DNA from 4 places in the Nocardia sichangensis genome. Region 3 is predicted to be linked to each of the others. Evidence: riboswitches for the same ligand, from Rfam matches in the RefSeq annotation. Region 3 holds a riboswitch; each other region holds the start of a gene.
What was found. Region 3 has a riboswitch for S-adenosylmethionine ahead of metX (homoserine O-acetyltransferase MetX). Riboswitches for the same ligand answer to the same signal wherever they lie in the genome.

Region 1 (3,202 bases), on a different contig from region 3:
GCAGGCTCGGTGGCGGAGGCGCTGGTGCAACCCCTGCTGTGCTGGTCGTGGGCCTCGACGCTGCCGGTCACCGCGGCCGACCGGAGCCTGCGGCCCGCCACGGCGGTGGCCTGCGGGCAGTTCCTCGTGTTCGACAACGCCGCGTACCGCTCGGTGGGCGGCCACACGGCGGTGGCCGGAAGCGTCACCGAAGACCTCGACATCGCCCGTACGCTGCGGCGAGCCGGTCATTCCACGGTTCTGGTGGCCGCGGGACCGCTGGCCCGCACCAGGATGTATCGCGACGCCGCGGAATTGGACGCGGGCTACTCCCGCTGGCTCTGGTCGGCCTACGACGGCACGATAACGGGTGGAGCGGCGGTGGGACTGGTTGCCGCCCTTGCCTATTGGGTGCCGCCCGCAGTGGCGGTGTTCGGCCGCGGGGCGCACCGCCGGGCGGGCCTGGCCGGCTGGCTCGCCGCCGTCGCCGGGCGACTGCTGGCCCGCTCGACCGAAACCGGCGGCCCGCTGAAACCTTCGGACCTGCCTGCCGCCGTCGCGCATCCGGTGTCGGTGGCGGTGTATCTGCTTTTGTGGGTGCGATCACACCTGGCCCGGCGCCGCGGCACGGCCCGCTGGAAAGGTCGGCCGCTTCCCTGAGCAGCCGTGCCACGGTGACGGAAATCTCATGGCACCGGGGTAATTCCCACCGTCGGCAGGAAGAAGCAGGACTTGGCGCCGTTCTGCACCGTGCCGAACATCGCGGCGAGCACGGTGCCCTTCCCGGTGTCCACCGGGACCGCGCGCACCCCGCCCATCGGGAGGGACGCGACGAGGAAGTCCCGGATCGCCTGCTCGGCCGCGGGCCGCTGCTCCGGCGGAACGGCCGCGGGAACCATCGAACGCGCGACCTCGGGCAGCGGCCCCATGGCGGCGGTGCCGCTGCGACCGGTACTCAGATTCAGCCAGCTCACCTGCATTCCGGCGGTATTCGGGCCGTCCGGTCCGAGCCCGTAGGGCACGAAGGTGAACATGGCCTGCCCGGCCTTGACGGCGCTGAGGTCCTGGCCGGGAATCTGGACGGTGGTCTTCGGCCACGGCCCCGGAATGGCGCCTGCCACGGCGGGCGCCAGACCGGCCGTGGTGTTGTCGAGGCAGAACGCCGACGCGCTCGGGTACGCGAACGGCTGGATACCGAGCGCGCGCAACGCGTCGAGCGCGGCTTGATACGCGCCGAACAGGTCACCGGGAGCGGCGATCGGCACGGAGTCCTCGGGGAACGCGGGAATCGTGGCATCCGGAGCCGCGAACGCGGCCCCCGGCCCGGCGAGCACGAAGGCGATCGAACTGGTCGCGACAGCGGACAACTGGGTCAGACGGCGCAATATGGTCACGAAACCTCCTCATCGGCGGAACGATCGAGGGGGACAGTACTCCGGCAAACGCAATCAGCAGCCGAGATTGCACACAGCAATTTCGTGGCGAGTCCTGTTTGCCCGGAACGGACCTCCGCGTAGCCCACCGGCGTTCCCCAGCGTCGGCGATAGCCGTATGCTGCATCGGACCATCCCAGTCCGGCGCCACGCGCCCGGGATCGGCGAAGCGAGGAATCTCACCTCGCCCTCGGCAGAGCAGCGCACGCCCGGTTACTACAAAGATCCGATGAATCGGCGTCGACAAGATCTACGCTCACGGTGATTACTTCTCTTGTTCCAGGCTTCCCTTGCTGGGCATCATGATTCGGCTCGCCCCTGACATCCGTTGACGGGGGGTCGGCGCCAACCATCCAGAGCGACCGAGAGACCTGGCTCGTCGACGTCGCAGCAACCCCCCGGTCACCGGGTGCGGGTGCTTCCGCCGGGACCGATGGAGGAACCGAAGTGATCATCGAGGACCCGTCATGAGCGCGTCCACCGCGCCGGACGCCGCCCCCGAGGCCGCCGCGCCGACCGAACCGGACCCGACCGGAACACCGGCCCCCACCGAGACCGGCGCGACGCCGACCGTCGCGAAGACCCGGCATCCCTGGCGCTGGGTGATCAGTGCCGTCGCGCTGATCCTGCTCGCCCAGTTCGTGCACGGGCTGGCCACCAATCCCGGCTGGGATTGGCCGACGTTCGCGCGGTACATCACGGCCGAGTCGGTGCTATCGGCGCTGCGGGTCACCTTGGAGCTGACCGCGTGGGGCACGGCGCTGGGTTTTCTGCTCGGCACCGCGCTCGCGATCGCCCGGCTGTCGAACAACCCGGTGCTGCGGGTGATCGCGTGGGTCTACATCTGGGCATTCCGCTCGATCCCGCTGATCGTGCAGCTGCTGTTCTGGTTCAACATCGCCTACCTGTATCGGACCCTCTCGGTCGGCATCCCGTTCGGGCCCGCGCTGTTCACCTTCGAGGTGAACGGGGTGATCAGCGGTTTCACCGCCGCCGTGATCGGCTTGGCGCTGCATCAGGCGGCGTATTCGGCCGAGATCATCCGGGCCGGGTTCATCTCGGTGGACGCTGGTCAGCTGGAAGCCGCCGCCGCCTTGGGGATTCCACGGCTGCGGCAATTCCGCACGGTGGTGGTGCCGCAGGCGATGCGCTCGATCCTGCCGAACGCGGCCAACGAGGTGATCAGCCTGTTCAAGGGCACCTCGATCGTGTCGGTGATGGCGATCGCCGAGCTGTTCTACCAGGTCCAGGTCATCTACGGGCGCAACGGACGGGTGGTGCCGCTGCTGATGGTCGCGACGGTCTGGTACATCGTGCTCACCACGGCGCTCTCGGTGGCGCAGTACTACATCGAACGCCACTACGCCAAGGGCGCGCACCGCACGCCGCCGCCGACGCCGCTGCAACGCGCGTGGCGGAAGCTGCGTGAGGTCGCCGAGGTCGGTCCCGCCGCACCGCGCGGAGCGACCCGATGAGCGCCACACCCGCCGTGCAGGTCCGCGGCGTCCGGAAATCCTTCGGCTCGCACGAAGTGTTGCGCGGCATCGATCTCACCGTGCGATCCGGCGAGGTGGTGGCCGTGATCGGCCCGTCCGGGTCGGGCAAGTCGACCCTGCTGCGCGTGGTGAACCATCTGGAGACGCTGGACGCGGGCACCGTGCACATCGACGGCGAGCTGATCGGATATCGGCTGCGGCGCGACCGCTTGCACGCGCTGCCCGACCACGCGGTGCGCAAGCAGCGCTCCCGGATCGGCTTCGTCTTCCAGCAGTTCAATCTGTTCCCGCATC
Region 2 (3,202 bases), on a different contig from region 3:
GTGGCTATCGCATCGATCAGACGGTCGACGTCGGCGGAGGTGGTGCCGAGGCCGATGCTCGCGCGCAGTGCGCCGTCCAAGCCGAGGCGGGTGAGCAGCGGGTGGGCGCAGAAGCGTCCGTCGCGGACGCCGATACCGTGTTCGGCGGAAAGAAAGGCGGCGACCTGGCCGGGGGCGAAATCGTCCAGGGTGAACGCGACGATGCCGACGGAGTCGGGGCTGTCGGTCCAAATGCGCAACAGCCGAACGCCAGGAATCTCGGCCAAGCCGTCGCGGAGACGGTCGGCGAGTCGATGTTCGTGCGCGGCAAGGGTTTCGGCGTCGATGGCACAGAGCGCGTCACAGGCGGCGGCCAGCGCGGCGGCGCCGAGCACGTTCGGCGACCCGGCTTCGTGCCGCTGCGGAGCGGGCGCCCACTCGGCCGCGTCGGTACTCACCTCACGCACCGCGCCCCCGCCCGCGAGGTAGGGCCGCGCCGCGTCGAGCCAATCCCGTCTGCCCACCAGCACACCCGAGCCGAACGGCGCGTACAGCTTGTGGCCGGAGAACGCCAGATAGTCGATTCCGCTGGCGCGCAGGCTGATTCGACGATGCGGAGCCAGCTGGGCCGCGTCGACCAGGATTCGGGCGCCGCACTGGTGCGCGACGGTGGCCAGCCGCTCCAGCGGAAGCACCTCGCCGGTCACATTCGACGCACCGGTCACCGCGAGCAGTGCGGCGGGCCTACTGCACAGTTCGGCGACCAGCCTGCCGATGGTCTCCTCCACCGTGTCGGCGGCCTGCACGACCCGCCTGCCCTGCCTGGTCCAGGGCAGGAAGTTGGCGTGGTGCTCGATGTCGAGCACCACGGTGTCGCCGGGCACGCAGGACGCGAGCAGGTTCAGCGAGTCGGTGGTGTTGCGGGTGAACACCACCACTTGGTCGTCGGCGGCGTCGAGGAACCGGGAGACCGACCCGCGGGCGGCCTCGTAGCACTCGGTGGAGATCCGGGAGGCGTAGCCCGCGCCGCGATGCACGCTCGCGTAGTACGGCAGCAACTGCTGCACCCGGTCGGTGACCTGCGTCAACGCCGGCGCGCTCGCCGCGTAGTCGAAGTTGGCGTAGGTGGCCGTTCCGCCTTGCACCAGCGGAACGAGCAATTCGTCGCCGGAGACCCGGGCGAGAGCGGCACAGGTGTTGTCGACAGTGGTAGTCATCACGTGAATCCCGTCGGCTCAGGGACCCGCAATCGCATGATTCGTCGAGTCCGCGCTTGCCGCGCCCGGTCGGGCGGCGGCCGGGTCGTCACCCGGAGCACCCCACCGCGGAGGAGGGTTGCCGGCCAGCAAGCCGGGGCTTCGCGCTGGCACTCATGACCTGACCCGAGGGTGGCAGAAGCGCCCCGGCGCTGTCAACCACGTTCGACCCCGAGTCCCCAGGAGCACCGCGTGGAGATAACCACCAGGCGTGAGCCTTTACAAGCATCCCGACGACAGCGCGCGAGCCGCTGCCTCGGGATCCCACGCGCCCCTCGGCAACTGACGCCTTCGACCGCGCTCCGAGGCGGCGGACCGGTCGCCGGCGCCACGAGCCTCGACGCCGCACGCGCCCATCCCGAGGTCCGCACCGCTTCGATGAGCGGAATCACACCCGCACACGAGCGATCTCCCGGCGAACCCGAGGGTCGACGGACCGACCAGCGATTGCCCTGTCGCGGCGGCGAATATCGATCCCACCTGCAACGACGCGCAGGGCGCCCGCCGATCCGGCGTCCACTCCGGTGAACAACGAACGACGACAACCCCGGGTACCGTGGACAACTGGCCATCGTGGCGTTTGCCCTTTGGTAACCCAGCTATGACACAACAACGGGAAAGTGTGAGGCGAGTCGATGGGAGGTGCGCAGAGCACCATGCTCGAGATAGACGTCGACGCGCCCGCGGGCCCGTTGTCGCGCGGTGACCGCGCGCCGGAGGCCAGGACACTGGTCGACATCCTGACCGCGACGGCGCTCGCCCACCCCGACGCCCCTGCCATCGATGACGGCCGAGTAGTGCTCTCCTACCTGGAGCTGGTCGTCGAGATCGAGAAGACCATGGCCCGTCTCGCCACCGCTGGTGTGCGACCGGGCGACCGGGTCGGCGTACGCATACCGTCGGGTACCCGTGAGCTCTACGTGACCATCCTCGCCGTCCTGTACTCCGGCGCGGCCTACGTGCCGGTCGACGCGGACGACCCGGACGAGCGCGCCCAACTGGTCTTCGGCGAGGCGCAGGTCACCGCGATCGTGACCGCGGCGGGCATCGAGACCACCGCCGCGGGCATCCGCGCGGCGGAAGATCAGCGCGAGGAAAGCTGGTCGACGCTGCCGACTCCCCGCGATGACGCTTGGATCATCTTCACCTCGGGTTCCACCGGCACCCCGAAAGGCGTTGCCGTCACCCACCGCAACGCGGCCGCCTTCGTCGACGCGGAAGCCGACCTGTTCCTTCAGGACGCCCCGATCGGCCCGAGTGACCGTGTACTCGCCGGATTGTCGGTCGCCTTCGACGCGTCCTGCGAGGAGATGTGGCTGGCCTGGCGCAACGGCGCCTGCTTGGTGCCCGCTCCGCGTGAGCTGGTGCGCACCGGCGCCGATCTCGGTCCATGGCTGGTGCGGCGGCGGATCACCGTGGTCTCGACCGTCCCGACCCTGGCGGCGACCTGGCCGGTCGAGGCGCTGGAGGCGGTGCGCCTGCTCATCTTCGGCGGCGAGGCCGTCCCGCCGGAACTCGCCGAGCGTCTCGCCGGAAACGGTGATGTGGCGCGCGAGGTGTGGAACACCTACGGCCCCACCGAAGCCACGGTCGTCGCCTGCGCCGCGCGGTTGGACGGTCAGTGGCCGATCCGAATCGGATTGCCGCTCAACGGCTGGGATCTGGTCGTCGTCGATGCGGCGGGTAACCCGGTGGCCGAGGGGGAATCCGGCGAACTGGTGATCGGCGGCGTCGGGCTGGCCCGCTACCTCGACCCGGCCAAGGACGCCGAGAAGTACGCGCCGCTGGCCTCCGTCGGCTGGGAGCGCGCGTATCGCAGCGGCGACCTGGTGCGCAACGACAGCGCAGGTCTGGTCTTCCTCGGCCGCGCCGACGATCAGATCAAGCTGGGCGGGCGGCGCATCGAACTCGGCGAGATCGATAACGCTCTGCAACGCCTGCCCGGAGTCACCGGCGCCGCGACGGCC
Region 3 (3,202 bases):
GCGAACGCGCCCTGCAACGCGCGTCCGGCGAACAGTTCCGCGCCGGTCTGCGCGAGACCGGCCAGCGCCGACGCACTCGCGAAGCCGATCAGGCCGACGATGAAGATCCGGCGTCGGCCGAGGTAGTCGGCCAGCCTGCCGCCGAGCAGCAGCAGGCCACCGAAGATCAGCGTGTAGGCGGTGAGCATCCATTGCCGGTTGCCGTCGCTGATGTCGAGATCCCGCTGCGCGAACGGCAGCGAGATCGTCACGATGGTGGCGTCCAGCACCACCATGAGCTGGGCTAACGCGATCACTCCCAGCGCGAGCCAACGCGCTGAACCGCTCGCCCGCTGCGGCGCGTGCACCGCTGTCGCGGTTTCGGTCACGGTCTTCTCCTCGTCCTCGATGTCCGGAGCAATCCTGTCATCGAGCGACATTTGTCGTCAAGCGCAAAATGTCGTGTTACGACATTTGACCGTTACGGACAGGAAAACGGCAGGTTGCGTTAACATGGGGGCATGCTCGAGTTATCGGCGCCGACGGGCGCGGGCGCAGCGGCCGACCGCGCCGCCGGCGGCCCGGCGACCCAGGGCCTGCGCGAACGCAAGAAGCAACAGACCAGGCTGCGGATCATCGCCGCGGCCCTGGATCTGTGCGACACACAGGGCTTCGACGCGACCACGATCGAGCAGATCGCCAACGCCGCGGACGTCTCGCCGCGCACGATCAACCGCTATTTCGACAGCAAAGAAGACATCGTCCTGGGGCCCGTGCAGGATTTCGGGCAGACCATCGCCGAGACGCTGCGCGAATTGCCCCGCACGGGCAACGAACTCGGGGCGCTGCGCCAGGCCTTCCTGCACGTGGTCGATGAAGCCGCCGCGGCGGGCGAGGCGGATCCGCTGTCGTTCCGGCAGTTCCAGAAGATGCAGCGGATTCTGCGCAGCAGCCCGTCGGTCAGCGCGCGCAGCATGGAGCACGCCGACGACAAGAACCACGCGATCGCCGCCGTGGTCGCCGAGCGCCTCGGCACCACGCCGGACGCGCGCCCGGTGCGGCTGATCGTCGGCACCTGGCAACTGATCGGCCACATCGGCATGGAGTGCTCCGACGATGTGTTCCTCGACGACGACCTGGCGGTCGCGGCCAGGGCAGGGCGGGCGGCGTTCACCGAGGCCTACGACGAGTTCGTGCGCACCTGCTGCGGGGCGCCGACCGCTGCGGACCAGTGAGTTCGACGGAGGATTTCGGGCGCTGACCGCCCGCCGGTTATGATGCCGGGCAGGTCATGAGTACCAGCGTCAAGCCCCGGCTCGCTGGTCGGCAACCCTCCAGCCGCGGTGGGGTGCTCCGGGTGATGACCTGGCTCCCGAGAGCCGGGAGCAAGCGCGTAACAGGAGGTCGCCGGCATGTGTTGTTGTTCGTTACCCACACACCGCTAACCCCTGCTGTACCGGCGAACACCTGCTTGGGAGCAAACCATGAGTGAATTCACCGCGCCCGGGGCCGAGCGAGGCCCGGCGCAGTCGGCCCCGCACAGCCGTGGTGCCGAGTTCGGGGTCGTGCGCTTCCTCCCGGATCCTCCGCCCGCCGGTTTCGCGGGGGCGGCGACATGACCGTGAACACCGAACCGATCGCGCGGACCTCCGGCATCGCCCTGCCGCCCCCGGATGGACAGCTCGGCACCATCGCCATCGGGGACGTGCGGCTGGAGAACGGCGCGGTCATCCCGGACGTCCACCTCGCGGTACAACGCTGGGGTGAGCTCTCCCCCGGCATGGACAACATCGTGCTGGTCGAACACGCGCTGACCGGCGACTCGCACGTCGTCGGCAAGCCCGACGGCGTGCACCCGCTGCCCGGCTGGTGGGACGGCATGGTCGGTCCCGGCGCGCCGCTGGACACCGACGAATGGTGTGTGCTCGCGACGAACGTGCTCGGCGGCTGCAAGGGCAGCACCGGGCCGTCCACTGCCGCTCCGGACGGAAAGCCGTGGGGCTCGCGTTTTCCCGAGATCTCCATCCGCGATCAGGTGACCGCCGAAGCCGCTCTGCTCGACCTGCTCGGTGTCGAGCGGCTCGCGGCCGTGGTCGGCGGGTCGATGGGCGGTATGCGGGTGCTCGAGTGGATGGTCGGCGCACCGGATCGGGTCGCCGCGGCGCTGGTGCTCGCGGTCGGAGCCCGCGCCACCGCCGATCAGATCGGCACCCAGACCACCCAGATCGCGGCGATCACGTCCGATCCGGACTGGCAGGGCGGCGACTATCACGGCACCGGCCGCGCCCCGACGACGGGGATGGCGCTGGCCCGGCGGATCGCGCACCTGACCTACCGCACCGAGTTCGAGCTGGATCACCGGTTCGAGAACAAGCCGCAGGGCGACGAGGACCCGTGGAACGGCGGACGCTACGCGGTGCAGAGCTACCTGGACCATCAGGCCGAAAAGCTCTGCAAGCGTTTCGATCCCGCCACCTATGTGCTGCTGACCGAGGCGATGAACCGCCACGACGTCGGCCGCGGCCGGGGCGGCATCGAGGCGGCGCTCTCGGCGACGCCGGTGCCGTGCGTGGTCGGCGGCGTCGACTCCGACCGGCTCTATCCGCTGCGGACCCAGCAGGAACTCGCCGATCTGCTGCCCGGATGCGACGGACTGGAGATCGTGCACTCCCGCGACGGGCACGACGGATTCCTCACCGAGGCGGCGGCGGTGTCCAAACTGCTGACCGAGACCATGCGCCTGGCCCGCGCCGGTGTGCGCCCCGAACGCTGACAAGGGTCCACTTCCCCTCGCGCCCGCACTGATCGGTACCTCGCGCCGTGATGCCGTCCACTCTCAGAGCGCTGCGGCTCGCCGCGCCGCTTCGATGCGGTTGATGTTGGTTTCGATCCACTCCCGCAGCGCCGCTATCGGCGTGCGCAGACTGTGCCCCAGCTCTGTCAGCGTGTAGTCGACTCGTGGCGGGATCGTGGGATGCACTGTGCGCGTGACGAAACCGTCGCTCTCCAGTTGCCGCAACGTCTGCGTCAGCATCTTCTGGGAGATGCCATCGATACGGTGGCGCAGATCGGTGTAGCGCATGGTGCCGTCGGCGAGCGCGTCGATGATCAGGACCGTCCATTTCCCCGCGATGTGGTCGAGGATCTCCCGCGTGGGGCACTTCGCGGAGTACACGTCGGCGGGTAGGCCGGAACCTTCTATATAAGTGGGCACCTATTAGAG
Region 4 (3,202 bases), on a different contig from region 3:
GAGGTCGATGCCGGGGATCGGCAGGGCGCGGTCGGCGTTGGCGCCGGTGGAGAAGATCACCGCGTCGTAGAAGGCCCGCAGGTCGTCGAGGGTGATGTCGGTGCCGTAGTCGATGTTGCCGAGCAGGCGCACCTGCGGCTTGTCGAGGACCTTGTGCAGGGCCGTGATGATGCCCTTGATGCGGGGGTGATCGGGCGCGACGCCGTAGCGGATCAGGCCGAACGGCGCGGGCATGCGCTCGTAGAGGTCGATCGACACCTCGGCATCGGACTTCATCAAGGCGTCGGCGGCGTAGATCCCGGCCGGTCCGGCGCCCACGATCGCGATGCGGAGCGGGCGGGTCTTCGCGGTGTGCGCGTCAGGCCCGGAGGAGGAAGCCTGCGTCACCACGGAGGGCTCGCGGACACCGCCATCCTCTACTGCACTCTGTTCGGTCATCTCTTTACGCGCACCTTTATGGTCGAAACAATTAATGACGTCGGGCTTAGCTTAGGCTAAGTTGACGCACCGGCTCGGTCGCACCCGTCCGGTGCGGACGCCGGCGTCGCCGGCTCGTGGCTGCACGGTGCTCCGTTCGCCGCGGCGTAGAGCTGCCGATTCGCTATGACAGCAGGCCGCCGTCCCGCGATTCTATCGGGATGGCCGACGCCGCCCCGCGTCGGTGCGTGAACTCGACGGATGCCATCGACAGCCACGATTGCCGCTTACCCGCTCGCGCGCGGTCTATCGCCGCCGCTCGCCCCTGGTCGGCGTCGCGCCGGTGTTTGCCCGGGGTCGAGCGCTCGATACCGGCGCCGACCAGGGATCATCGAGCCATGACCGAACAGCAGCCGACCGCGGGCGAGGACGAGATCATCCGGGTCGATCAGACCGATAAACGCTCGGTGGTCCCGTTCGTCGCCGCCGCGGTGGTCGCGGCGATCGTGCTGATCGCGATCGTGCTCGGCGGTGTGCTGTCACCCGCTGAGAAAAATGTCACAGACGCCGACCGCATCACGGCGGCCGTCCGAAACTTCGTCGACGGTGCCAACCGCAGCGACGCCGTGCCGCCGCCCGGCACCGCGTGCCAGGGCTTCGACGCCGCCCACTCACCGCTGGCGGGCCAGGACGGCGCCGGAAAGCCCGTCGAGATCACGAAAATCGACCCGCCCATGGTGGACGGCGACCGGGGCAAGGCGACCGTCACCACGAAGGTGGACGGGCAGGAGAAGACGACGACCTGGATTCTCGCCAGATCCGGCGACAAGTGGCTGGTATGCACCTGAGCGTTCGCGCAGGGTGCGTCACCGTTTGACACGGTGACCCGGGTCGGTGCAATCTCAGTCGAAGGTCATGAGAACCAGTGTCAAGCCCCGGCATTGCTGGTCGGCAACCCTCCTCCGCGGTGGGGTGCTCCGGGTGACGACCTGGCGGCGCCCTGGTCCCGGGCGCGGCAAGTGCGGATTCGCAGGAGGTGCACATGAGTTATGCCGGTGACATCACCCCTCAGCAGGCTTGGGAGTTGCTGCGGGACAATCCGGAAGCCGTCCTGGTGGACGTGCGGACGGAAGCGGAATGGAGATTCGTCGGAGTCCCCGACACGAGCCCGATCGAACGGCCGACCGTGCTGATCGAGTGGGTCGATTCCACGGGAGCGCGCAACGAGACGTTCGTCGAGCAGCTGAAGCAAGCGCTCGACGGCCATGATCCCGATGCTCCTGTCGTCTTCCTCTGTCGCTCCGGTCAGCGTTCGGTGGGTGCGGCGATCGCCGCCACCTCGGCGGGCTACCGCACCTCCTACAACGTGCTGGAGGGCTTCGAAGGCCCGCTCGACGAATTCGGGCATCGCGGCGGCTCCGGCTGGCGTGCCCTCGGACTGCCCTGGCGGCAGTCGTGATCACCGGCGGCGCGTTCGACAAGCCGCTGCCCGAGAGCGTCGGCCCCGCGACGCTCGGCGTGCGCGGCGGGCTGCGGCGCTCCGGTTTCGAGGAGACCGCCGAGGCGCTCTACCTCACCTCCGGCTTCGTCTACGAGAGCGCGGAGGCCGCCGAGGCCGCGTTCACCGGCGAGGTCGAACATTTCGTCTACTCCCGCTACGGCAACCCGACGGTGGCCATGTTCGAGGAGCGGATGCGCCTGCTCGACGGCGCCGAGGCGTGCTTCGCGACCGCGAGCGGCATGGCCGCGGTGTTCACCGCGCTGGGCGCGCTGCTGGGCGCCGGCGACCGGCTCGTCGCCGCGCGCAGCCTGTTCGGCTCGTGCTTCGTGGTGTGCAACGAGATACTGCCGCGCTGGGGCGTGGAGACCGTCTTCGTCGACGGCGAGGATCTCGACCAGTGGGAACAGGCGCTGTCCGTGCCCACTCAGGCGGTCTTCTTCGAGACGCCCGCCAATCCGATGCAGACGTTGGTCGACGTGCGGCGGGTGAGCGAGCTGGCGCACGCGGCGGGCGCGAAGGTCGTGCTGGACAACGTGTTCGCCACTCCGCTGCTGCAACGCGGCTTCGAACTCGGCGCCGACGTGGTGGTCTATTCGGGCACCAAGCACATCGACGGCCAAGGCCGCGTGCTGGGCGGCGCGATCCTCGGCGCCCAGGACTACATCGACGGCCCGGTGAAGACGTTGATGCGCCATACCGGCCCGGCCCTGAGCCCGTTCAACGCGTGGACGCTGCTAAAAGGCTTGGAGACGATGCCGCTGCGGGTGCGCCATTCGACGGAGTCCGCGCTGCGGATCGCCCGCTTCCTGGAGAGCAACCCGGCCGTCAGCTGGGTGCGATACCCGTTCCTGGATTCGCATCCGCAGTACGCGCTGGCCACGGGCCAGATGAGCGGCGGCGGCACCGTGGTCACCTTCGAGCTGAACGCACCCGAGAACGAGGCGAAGAAGCGCGCGTTCGAAGTCCTGAACCGGTTGCGCATCGTCGACATCTCCAACAACCTCGGTGACGCCAAGTCCCTGATCACCCACCCCGCGACCACGACACACCGCGCCATGGGTCCCGAAGGCCGGGCCACCATCGGTTTGTCCGACGGCGTCGTCCGCATCTCGGTGGGCCTGGAGGACGTGGAAGACCTGCTCCAGGATCTCGACCAAGCCCTCGCCTGAGCAGGGATCGGTCACATCGGCATGGTGACGCCGGGTGAAGACGGTGCACCGTGCAGGATCAAGTGGCTCGGAACGTCGTCTTTCTTGTCGTTCTTCTTGCCGTTCTTGTTCTTGC

Region 1: linked by a shared signal. The riboswitch ahead of ACL03I_RS33875 (amino acid ABC transporter permease) and the one ahead of metX (homoserine O-acetyltransferase MetX) in region 3 are both predicted to bind S-adenosylmethionine.
Region 2: linked by a shared signal. The riboswitch ahead of ACL03I_RS23690 (aminotransferase class V-fold PLP-dependent enzyme) and the one ahead of metX (homoserine O-acetyltransferase MetX) in region 3 are both predicted to bind S-adenosylmethionine.
Region 4: linked by a shared signal. The riboswitch ahead of ACL03I_RS01200 (rhodanese-like domain-containing protein) and the one ahead of metX (homoserine O-acetyltransferase MetX) in region 3 are both predicted to bind S-adenosylmethionine.

Annotation. Positions count from the first base shown of each region.
Region 1 is NZ_JBJZOK010000035.1:45,786-48,987, forward strand. It holds gene ACL03I_RS33865 (glycosyltransferase family 2 protein) at 1-639, shown strand, start outside; gene ACL03I_RS33870 (hypothetical protein) at 666-1,373, opposite strand; SAM riboswitch class I at 1,759-1,852, shown strand; gene ACL03I_RS33875 (amino acid ABC transporter permease) at 1,880-2,887, shown strand; gene ACL03I_RS33880 (amino acid ABC transporter ATP-binding protein) at 2,884-3,202, shown strand, end outside.
Region 2 is NZ_JBJZOK010000017.1:156,732-159,933, forward strand. It holds gene ACL03I_RS23690 (aminotransferase class V-fold PLP-dependent enzyme) at 1-1,196, opposite strand, end outside; SAM riboswitch class IV at 1,244-1,357, opposite strand; gene ACL03I_RS23695 (Pls/PosA family non-ribosomal peptide synthetase) at 1,892-3,202, shown strand, end outside.
Region 3 is NZ_JBJZOK010000018.1:102,564-105,765, forward strand. It holds gene ACL03I_RS24175 (MFS transporter) at 1-419, opposite strand, end outside; gene ACL03I_RS24180 (TetR family transcriptional regulator) at 501-1,214, shown strand; SAM riboswitch class IV at 1,267-1,377, shown strand; gene metX (homoserine O-acetyltransferase MetX) at 1,595-2,752, shown strand; gene ACL03I_RS24190 (winged helix-turn-helix transcriptional regulator) at 2,816-3,193, opposite strand.
Region 4 is NZ_JBJZOK010000001.1:228,779-231,980, reverse strand. It holds gene ACL03I_RS01210 (FAD-dependent oxidoreductase) at 1-438, opposite strand, end outside; gene ACL03I_RS01205 (Rv0361 family membrane protein) at 816-1,265, shown strand; SAM riboswitch class IV at 1,329-1,445, shown strand; gene ACL03I_RS01200 (rhodanese-like domain-containing protein) at 1,460-1,876, shown strand; gene ACL03I_RS01195 (O-succinylhomoserine sulfhydrylase) at 1,873-3,087, shown strand; gene ACL03I_RS01190 (serine/threonine-protein kinase) at 3,099-3,202, opposite strand, start outside.